DNA from 2 places in the Mesorhizobium sp. M1334 genome. Region 1 is predicted to be linked to the other one. Evidence: riboswitches for the same ligand, from Rfam matches in the RefSeq annotation. Region 1 holds a riboswitch; the other holds the start of a gene.

Region 1 (4,325 bases):
GCGAATGGTGCAGAAATGGATGTTGGGGGTGTCATACCAGGAATAGGGTAGGTCCTTGGTCACCGGCATGCGGCCGTTGAACAGCAGCGAAAAGCGCACCCGCCAGTGACCGAAATTCGGGAATGAGACGATGGCGCGGTTGCCTATCCTGAGCAGTTCGTCGAGCACCAATTTCGGATTGCGGGTCGCCTGCAAGGTCTGCGACAAAACGACAAAGTCGAAGCCCTTATCGGGATAGAATTGGAGATCCTTGTCGGCATCGCCCTGGATGACCGACAGGCCGCGCGCCACGCATTCGTTGACGCCGCGCTGCGACAGTTCCAGCCCGCGACCGTCGACCTTCTTGGTCGCCTGCAGCAATTCGAGCAACAGGCCGTCGCCGGAACCGACGTCCAGTACCCGCGACTGCGGCGGGATGAGATCGGCGACGACCTCGAGGTCGACGCGCTGGGCGCGGTTGACGCTCATGGGCTCGCCTTCTGCCTGGCGCATGATCCTGATCCGAAAAGTCTGCAACTTTTCGGGGTCATGCGCTGATGCCTGGCGCGTGATCCTGATCCGAAAAGTCTGCAGCTTTTCGGGGTCATGCGCCGAGCCCTCTGGCCCGCGCCGCCGAGGCGATGAAGCCTTTGATGGCGGCAAACAGTTCCGGCTCGTCGAGCAGGAAGGCGTCGTGGCCACGGTCGGTTTCGATCTCGACGAACGATACCGAGGCGCCGGCCGCGTTCAGCGCGTGCACGACCGAGCGGCTCTCCTCGGTCGGGAACAGCCAGTCGCTGGTGAACGAAACCAGGCAGAAGCGCGTCTTGGTGCCGGCGAAGGCATCGGCCAGCCGGCCGCCATGGTCGGCGGCGAGATCGAAATAGTCCATCGCCCGGGTCATGTAGAGATAGGAGTTGGCATCGAAGCGATCGACGAAGGTCATGCCCTGATGGCGCAGATAGCTCTCGATCTGGAAGTCGGCATCGAAGCCGAAGGTCAGGGCTTCGCGATCCTGCAGGTTGCGGCCGAACTTGCGGTGCAGCGCTGCTTCCGACAGATAGGTGATGTGAGCGGCCATGCGCGCCACCGCCAGCCCCTTTTCCGGCCGCTTGCCGTGCTCGAAATATTTGCCGCCATGCCAGTCCGGGTCGGCCATCACTGCCTGCCTGCCGACCTCGTGGAAAGCGATGTTCTGCGAAGAATGGCGGGCGCCGGTGGCGATCGGCAGCGCCGAGAAGACGCGCTCGGGATAGCTCGAGGCCCATTGCAGCACCTGCATGCCGCCCATCGAGCCGCCCAGCACGCTGAACAGCTGTTCGATACCGAAATGCTCGACCAGCATCAGCTGCGCGCGCACCATGTCGCGGATGGTGATGATCGGCAGGTCGAGCCCGTAGGGCTTGGCGGTGGCGGGATTGGTCGAGGCGGGGCCGGTGGAGCCGAGACAGCCGCCGATGACGTTGGACGAGATGACGAAGAAACGATCGGTGTCGATGATCTTGCCGGGGCCGATCAGCACTTCCCACCAGCCCGGCTTGCCGGTCACGGGATTGGTGTTGGCGACATGCTGGTCGCCGGTCAGCGCATGGCAGACGAGGATGGCGTTGGAGCGCTCGTCGTTGAGCGTGCCATAGGTCTGGTAGGCGATCTGGAACGGCGACAGCAGCGTGCCGGCGTCGAGCTTGAGCGGCTTGTCGGCGCCGAAACGCAACACCGGGCTCGACGGCTGGTCGGCCTCGTTGTTGGTTTTTCGCGCGCGCAAAGCGACCATCACATCTCCTTGCCCGGCCTTCAGTTGTCCACCGCCGGTCTGGGCAACAACCAGCCAGGGCAACAAAAAACCGGCCATGCCTTCGCAAAGCCGGTTACAAGATGCAAACGGCCCTTTAGCAAGTTGTTTAACGTGGCTGCAAGCCGACCGGCCAAATCACCACGGAACTTTCGCTGCTCTTCTAGGACCGACGCATGGCTTCGTCAACGGCAAGTTCTTGATCCCGAATTGCCGCCCCTCGACATTCCGGGCCACGGCTTGTATTTCCGCTGCGGCCTCCGGATGGAGGCAATCTCGACGGATTTCATGGAATGAGCCAGATACCGGATCAGACACGTCCAAGGCCCCGCGCCGGCATCATGGACATCGAAGCCTATGTGCCCGGCAAGAGCGCGGCGCCTGAAGGTGTCGCCAACGTCCATAAATTGTCGTCGAACGAGAACCCGCTCGGCCCTTCGCCAAAGGCGATAGAGGCCGCGCGCGCGGTCGCCGACAAGCTCGCGGTCTATCCCGACGGCAGCGCCAGGCGCCTGAGGGAAGCGATCGCCGAGGTGCACGGGCTCAACCCGGCGAACATCGTCTGTTCCAACGGCTCCGACGAGATTCTGGGCCTGCTGGCGCAGACCTACCTCGCGCCCGGCGACGAAGCGATCATCACCGAACACGGCTTCATGGTCTACAAGATCTACATACAGTCGGCCGGTGCCGTCCCGGTGACGGTCAAGGAGACCGATGAACGCGCCGATATCGATGCGATCCTCGCCGCGGTGACGCCGCGCACCAGGGTCATCTTCCTTGCCAATCCAAACAATCCAACCGGCACCTACGTGCCGTTCCAGGAGGTGCGCCGCCTGCATGCCGGCCTGCCGCGAAACGTGCTTCTGGTGCTGGATGCAGCTTACGCCGAATATGTCCGGCGCAACGATTATGAAGCCGGCGTCGAGTTGGTGGGCAGCGCGGAAAACGTGGTCATGACCCGCACTTTCTCCAAATTGGGCCTGGGCGGGGCGCGGATCGGCTGGATGTATGCGCCAATGCATATCATCGACGCGATCAACCGCGTGCGCGGACCCTTCAACGTCAATGCGACGGCTATCGAGGCCGGTATCGCGGCGATCCGCGACCGCGGCCATATCGAGCGCAGCGTGGCGCATAACGAGACCTGGCTGGCATGGCTGACCGAGCAATTAAGCGGGCTTGGTCTGCGGGTGACGCCGAGTGTCGGCAATTTCATCCTTATCCACTTTCCCGAGGACAAAAAGCATTCGGCGGCGGCCGCCGATGACTACCTCAGTGCGCGCGGCTACATATTGCGGCGCGTTTCCGGCTACGGTTTTCCGAACGCGCTGCGCATGAGCATCGGCACCGAAGAGGCCAACCGCGGCGTTGTCGCAGCACTCGCGACATTCCTGAAAAGCTAGAACACCATGACCTCACCGATGTTCGAAAAGATCGCGCTGGTCGGCATCGGCCTGATCGGCTCGTCGCTGGCGCGCGTCATCCGCCGTGAGGGGCTCGCCGGCCAAGTCGCGATTTCGACGCGCAGCGAAGCGACGCTGGCGCGGGCGAGCCTACTCGCCCTCGGCGACACCTACACGATGGATGCGAAAGAGGCGGTTCGCGATGCCGATCTGGTCGTCGTTTCGGTGCCGGTCGGCTCTTCGGGTACCGTCGCCGCGGAAATCGCGCCGACGCTGAAGAAGGGCGCCATCCTTACCGATGTCGGCTCGACCAAGGCATCGGTGATCGCGCAGATGCAGCCGCATGTGCCTGATGGCGTGCACTTCATTCCCGGCCATCCTTTGGCCGGCACCGAAAAGTCGGGACCAGATGCCGGTTTTGCGGAACTGTTCGAGAACCGCTGGTGCATCTTCACGCCGCTGCCCGGCACCGATCCCGCGGCACTGGAAAGGCTCTCGGAATTCTGGCGCCGCTGCGGCTCCAACATCGACACGATGGACCCGCAGCATCATGACATGACGCTGGCCATCGTTTCGCACCTGCCGCACATCATCGCCTATAACATCGTCGGTACCGCCGACGATCTGGAGTCGGTGACCAAGTCCGAGGTCATCAAATACTCGGCTTCCGGCTTTCGCGACTTCACCCGTCTCGCGGCGTCCGACCCGACCATGTGGCGTGACGTCTGCCTGCACAACAAGGACGCCATCCTCGAAATGCTGGCGCGATTCTCGGAAGATCTGTCCTCGCTGCAGCGGGCGATCCGCTGGGGCGACGGCGAAAAGCTGTTCGACCTGTTCACCCGCACCCGCGCCGTCCGCCGCTCGATCATCGAGGCCGGCCAGGACATCGACGTACCGGATTTCGGTCGCCAGGCAGTCGAACACCCGCCGAAGGGATAAGCCGCGGCAGGCCGATCGCAGTCCCGACCGCCTAGTCAAGCGGCTTGATCTTGCCGAGCGGGATGAAGCCGAGCGAGGCCTTGCCCCTGACGATCTTCAGCGGCATCGACGGCTGGTTGCCGAGCAGCGCCAGTCCGGCAAAGCCGGTTTGGATCTCTTTCTTCTGCTCGGGGATGGCGGTGGCAAGGATCGCCGCCACGGCCTTTGGA
Region 2 (4,325 bases), on a different contig from region 1:
AGCTGCTTTGGGAAAAGCCGTTCCTGTCGGGCGAGGCGAACATGTCGCACACCATTGGCAATCTCGAGCATCACCACTTCAAATACTCGGCCTTCCGCCAGCCGGGTGATGTGCATGTACACATGTTCGGCACGGCGACGCTGTCCTTCGCCGACGGCATCAGGACCGAGGCCGGTGACGTATTTGAAATCGAGGCGCAGGATTTCGGCCTGCCGCTGCGCAACCCGCTTGAAATCGAGCAGCCGGTGAAGGTGGCGGTGAAGGCGTTGTAAACTGGTGACAGAATTGAGGAACGAAAATGAACGGCCTGCGGATTGGCACTGTGTCCCTAAGTTTAGTCCTGTTCCTCGCCTTTTTCTCCCCGTCGGCTTACAGCGCCGGACAACGCAGCGCAAAATCCTATCGCGAAGCCCGGATGTCGATGACTAACCGGCTTCTGGCCACCGGCTATTCGAAATCGCAAGTGAGCTTTCTGATGCGCAACGCGGATCGCATGACGTCCGCACTCCGCGCTGACAGACTGAACGACAATGGCAGAGCCTGCGGTATCGACTCCGCCAGAGCCCATGTGCTGGGATGTCTCGGCAAGCAGTTGTTCCCCTTGCAGTCCAGCTCAAGCGCCTCACTTGACGACGAGAAGCAAACCAGAGGATTTTGGGGGAAGAAGCGATTGGCAGTGCGAGAACTGCTCTTTGTCGGTCAGTTTCATGGCTGCCTTGGCGCCGCGAAAGAATATCTGTTTCGCGGCTGACGGCTTGCGAACAAGATCATCGCGCGGCGCGGAAATGCTTGGACAGTTTCAGACCCTGCGCCTGATAGTTCGAGCCGAGATCTGTGCCGTAGAGCGCCTGCGGCCGTTTCAGCATGTGCTCGTAGACCAACCGTCCGACGATCTGGCCGTGGTCGAGGATGAACGGCACTTCGTGGCTACGCACCTCGAGCACCGCCCGGCTGCCGGTGCCGCCCGACGCCGAATGGCCGAAACCCGGGTCGAAGAAACCGGCATAATGGACGCGGAACTCGCCGACCAGCGGGTCGAAAGGCGTCATTTCGGCGGCGTAGAGTGGCGGCACATGCACCGCCTCGCGCGACACCAGAATATAGAATTCGTCCGGATCGAGCACCAGCTCGCCGGCACCGCTCTTGTAGAGCGGCTCCCAGAAATCGACGACATCCTGCGCGGCGCGCTTGTCGACGTCGACCAGGCCGGTGTGGTGCTTGCCGCGATAGCCGACCAGCCCGTCCTTGTCGCCGTCGAGATCGATCGACAGCGCGATTCCCCCGCCTGAGATGTTGGGTGGTTCGGTGGCGACCAACATTTCGGCGCGGTGCAACTCGTGCAGCTCGCTTTCCGACAAGAGCGCATTGCCGGTGCGGAACCTGATCTGCGACAGCCGCGAGCCGGTCCGCACGACGATCGGGAAAGTGCGCGGGCTGACCTCCAGATAGAGCGGGCCTTCATAGCCGGCAGCGATCTTGTCGAACTCGTGGCCACGGTCGGTCATTACCCGGGTGAAGATATCGAGCCGTCCGGTCGAGCTTTTCGGGTTGGCGGAGGCGGAAATATGGGCGGGCAGCGCCAGGCTTTCGAGCAGCGGCACGATGTAGACGCAGCCGGTTTCCAGCACGGCACCTTCGGCGAGGTTGATCTCGTGCAGCTTCAGCCGGTCGAGCTTGTCGACAACCCTGTGGTCCGGGCCGGGCAAGAAGGAAGCACGCACTCGCCATGCCTTGTCGCCGAGCCTGAGGTCAAGGCTGGCCGGCTGGATCTGATCGGCATCGAGCATGCGCGGCGACTTCAGCGCGCCCGTCTGGAACAGCGCGGAAATATCCTGATCGGGAAGAATGCCTGTCTGCCGCAAGGGTCTGGCTCCGTTCGAACGCCGGGCGAGGTCTTGTTCTGTCGCAGGTCCGACCGTGGACGCCTTTGGCACCTGCTTGGTACAACCCTCTTAATCATGCCGGCAATTGACGCAAGCGTGGCGCGGGTCTAAAGCTCGTTATCCCGTGGTGATTTGGCCGGTCGGCTTGCAGCCACGTTAAACAAGTCGCTAAAGGACCGTCGGGCCGCAAGGCCATATGGACCGGTTGCGACTTTCGCGGCCGGTTTTTTGTTGTTTGGACCAATTTTGGTGTTTGGATGGAATGATGACCAAGAAGCGCGACTGGAAGCCTCAGACCGCACTCGTGCATGCCGGGACGCTGCGTTCCGGCTTTGGCGAGACCTCCGAGGCGATGTATCTCACCCAAGGCTATGTCTACGAGACGGCGCAAGCGGCGGAGGCCCGCTTCAAGGGCGAGGAGCCGGGCTTCATCTATTCGCGCTATGCCAATCCGACGGTCGACATGTTTGAGAAACGCATGTGCGCGCTGGAAGGAGCCGAGGACGCGCGCGCCACGGCATCCGGCATGGCGGCGGTGACGGCAGCACTGCTGTGTAGCGCCAAGGCGGGCGACCATATCGTGGCGGCGCGCGCGCTGTTCGGCTCCTGCCGCTGGGTGATCGAGACGCTGGCGCCGAAATACGGCATTGAGGCAACGCTGGTCGACGGCACCGACATCGCCAATTGGGAAAAGGCGGTCAAGCCAAACACCAAACTGTTTTTCCTGGAAAGCCCTACCAATCCAACGCTGGAGGTAGTCGACATTGCCGCCGTCGCGGCACTTGCCAATTCGATCGGCGCCAGGCTGATCGTCGATAATGTCTTCGCTACGCCCTTGCAGCAGAAACCTCTGCAGCTCGGCGCCCACATCGTCGTCTATTCGGCCACGAAGCATATTGACGGCCAGGGGCGCTGTCTTGGCGGCATCGTTCTGTCGGACAAGAAATGGATCGACGAGAACCTGCATGACTATTTCCGCCACACCGGCCCAAGCCTCTCGCCCTTCAATGCCTGGACGCTGCTGAAAGGCCTGGAGACGCTGCCGCTACGCGTACGCCAGCAGACGGAAAGTGCCGGCCGCATCGCGGATTTCCTGGCCGAGCGCCCGCAAATCGCCCGCGTCATCTATCCCGGCCGCGCCGACCACCCGCAAGCGGCCGTGGTCAAGAAGCAGATGTCGGGCGGCTCGACGCTGATTTGCTTCGATGTGAAGGGCGGCAAGCAGGCGGCCTTTGCCTTCCAGAACACACTCGACGTCGTGCTGATTTCCAACAATCTCGGCGACGCCAAGAGCCTGATCACCCATCCGGCGACGACCACACACAAGAACTTGACTGATGAAGCCCGCGCCGAGCTCGGCATCGGACCGGGAACGCTCAGGCTGTCAGTCGGCCTTGAGGACGCCGACGACCTGCTCGAAGACATCGAGCAGGCACTGAGAGTTGCCGGATAAGGGCTGGCCGAACAGAGGCAGCGGGGACGTGCCGATCAGGCGCCGGACGGGGTCTCTTCCAGCTCCGCGACAGTCTTCGTCTGGATAGTCATCACGTTGCCGCGCCAGTCGATGGCGCCGCTCAGCCATCCGCGCGCCCAAATGACGGGAAGCATCAGGTCTCGTGCCATCATCGCCGGGATCGTGCGCGGCGACAGGTGCCATCCCTTGGTCGAGGCCAAGGCGCATTCCGGCAGGTAGGCCGCGACCAGCACGGCGATGGCGGTTGCCGGCAGGCTGCCGCCGGCGTCAGCCGCGGCGATCAGTGCAAGCACTAGCGGCGGTGCCGCGCCGATCAGGATTTCGGGGGCAAAGAACAGTGCAAAGGTGACGCGGCGCAGCCGCGCCCAGCGCGCCTGCCGCGACCAGATCTCGCCAAGCGTGCGCCGGCCGAGCGGCTGTTCGAAGGGAGAGGCGACAAGATTGACTCGCAGTCCGAGCCCGTTGACCAGCTTGGTCGCGGCGGCGTCCTCGGCGATCTCGGCGGCAAGCGCGCGGATGCCGCCATTGGCATCGAGCATCGGCTTGTTCCACAACATGCTCTTGCCCTGGGCGAAGCCGAGGCCGAGCGCCTCTCCAGCGTACTGCCAGCGTGCCTGCAGCGTGTTGAGAAAGGCGCATTCGACCTCCCCCCAGAAGCCGTCCGGCCGCGAGCCGATCGGCGTCGAACAGACGAGGCCGGTGTCGTGCCGCCACGCCGCCATCAGGTGCTGGACGTAATCGCTTGGCATAAGCACGTTGGAATCGGCAAGGATGACCCAGCGATAATGCGCCGCCTCCCAACCCTTCACGCAATTGTTGAGTTTTGGATTGCCGCTGATGCGGTCGTCACCGATTAGAAGGCGGGCGCGAATAGCTGGAAAGCGCGCCATTGCGGCGGCGATCGGCTTGACCACCGGGTCGTCGGCATGGGCGACGCAGAAGATGAGTTCATAGCGCGGCCAGTCGAG

What was found. A riboswitch is a leader RNA that binds a small molecule or an ion and turns the genes downstream of it on or off. The one in region 1 is predicted to bind S-adenosylmethionine.
Region 2: linked by a shared signal. The riboswitch ahead of NKH17_RS01905 (O-succinylhomoserine sulfhydrylase) and the one ahead of metX (homoserine O-acetyltransferase MetX) in region 1 are both predicted to bind S-adenosylmethionine.

The regions. Positions count from the first base shown of each region.
Region 1 is NZ_JAMYLM010000002.1:477,410-481,734, reverse strand. Features, by position in the region: gene metW (methionine biosynthesis protein MetW) at 1-468, opposite strand, end outside; gene metX (homoserine O-acetyltransferase MetX) at 584-1,753, opposite strand; SAM riboswitch at 1,849-1,926, opposite strand; gene hisC (histidinol-phosphate transaminase) at 2,065-3,174, shown strand; gene NKH17_RS05750 (prephenate/arogenate dehydrogenase family protein) at 3,181-4,116, shown strand; gene NKH17_RS05745 (DUF2125 domain-containing protein) at 4,148-4,325, opposite strand, start outside.
Region 2 is NZ_JAMYLM010000001.1:384,384-388,708, forward strand. Features, by position in the region: gene araD1 (AraD1 family protein) at 1-272, shown strand, start outside; gene NKH17_RS01895 (hypothetical protein) at 299-751, shown strand; gene NKH17_RS01900 (2'-deoxycytidine 5'-triphosphate deaminase) at 768-1,862, opposite strand; SAM riboswitch at 1,998-2,075, shown strand; gene NKH17_RS01905 (O-succinylhomoserine sulfhydrylase) at 2,146-3,336, shown strand; gene NKH17_RS01910 (glycosyltransferase) at 3,372-4,325, opposite strand, start outside.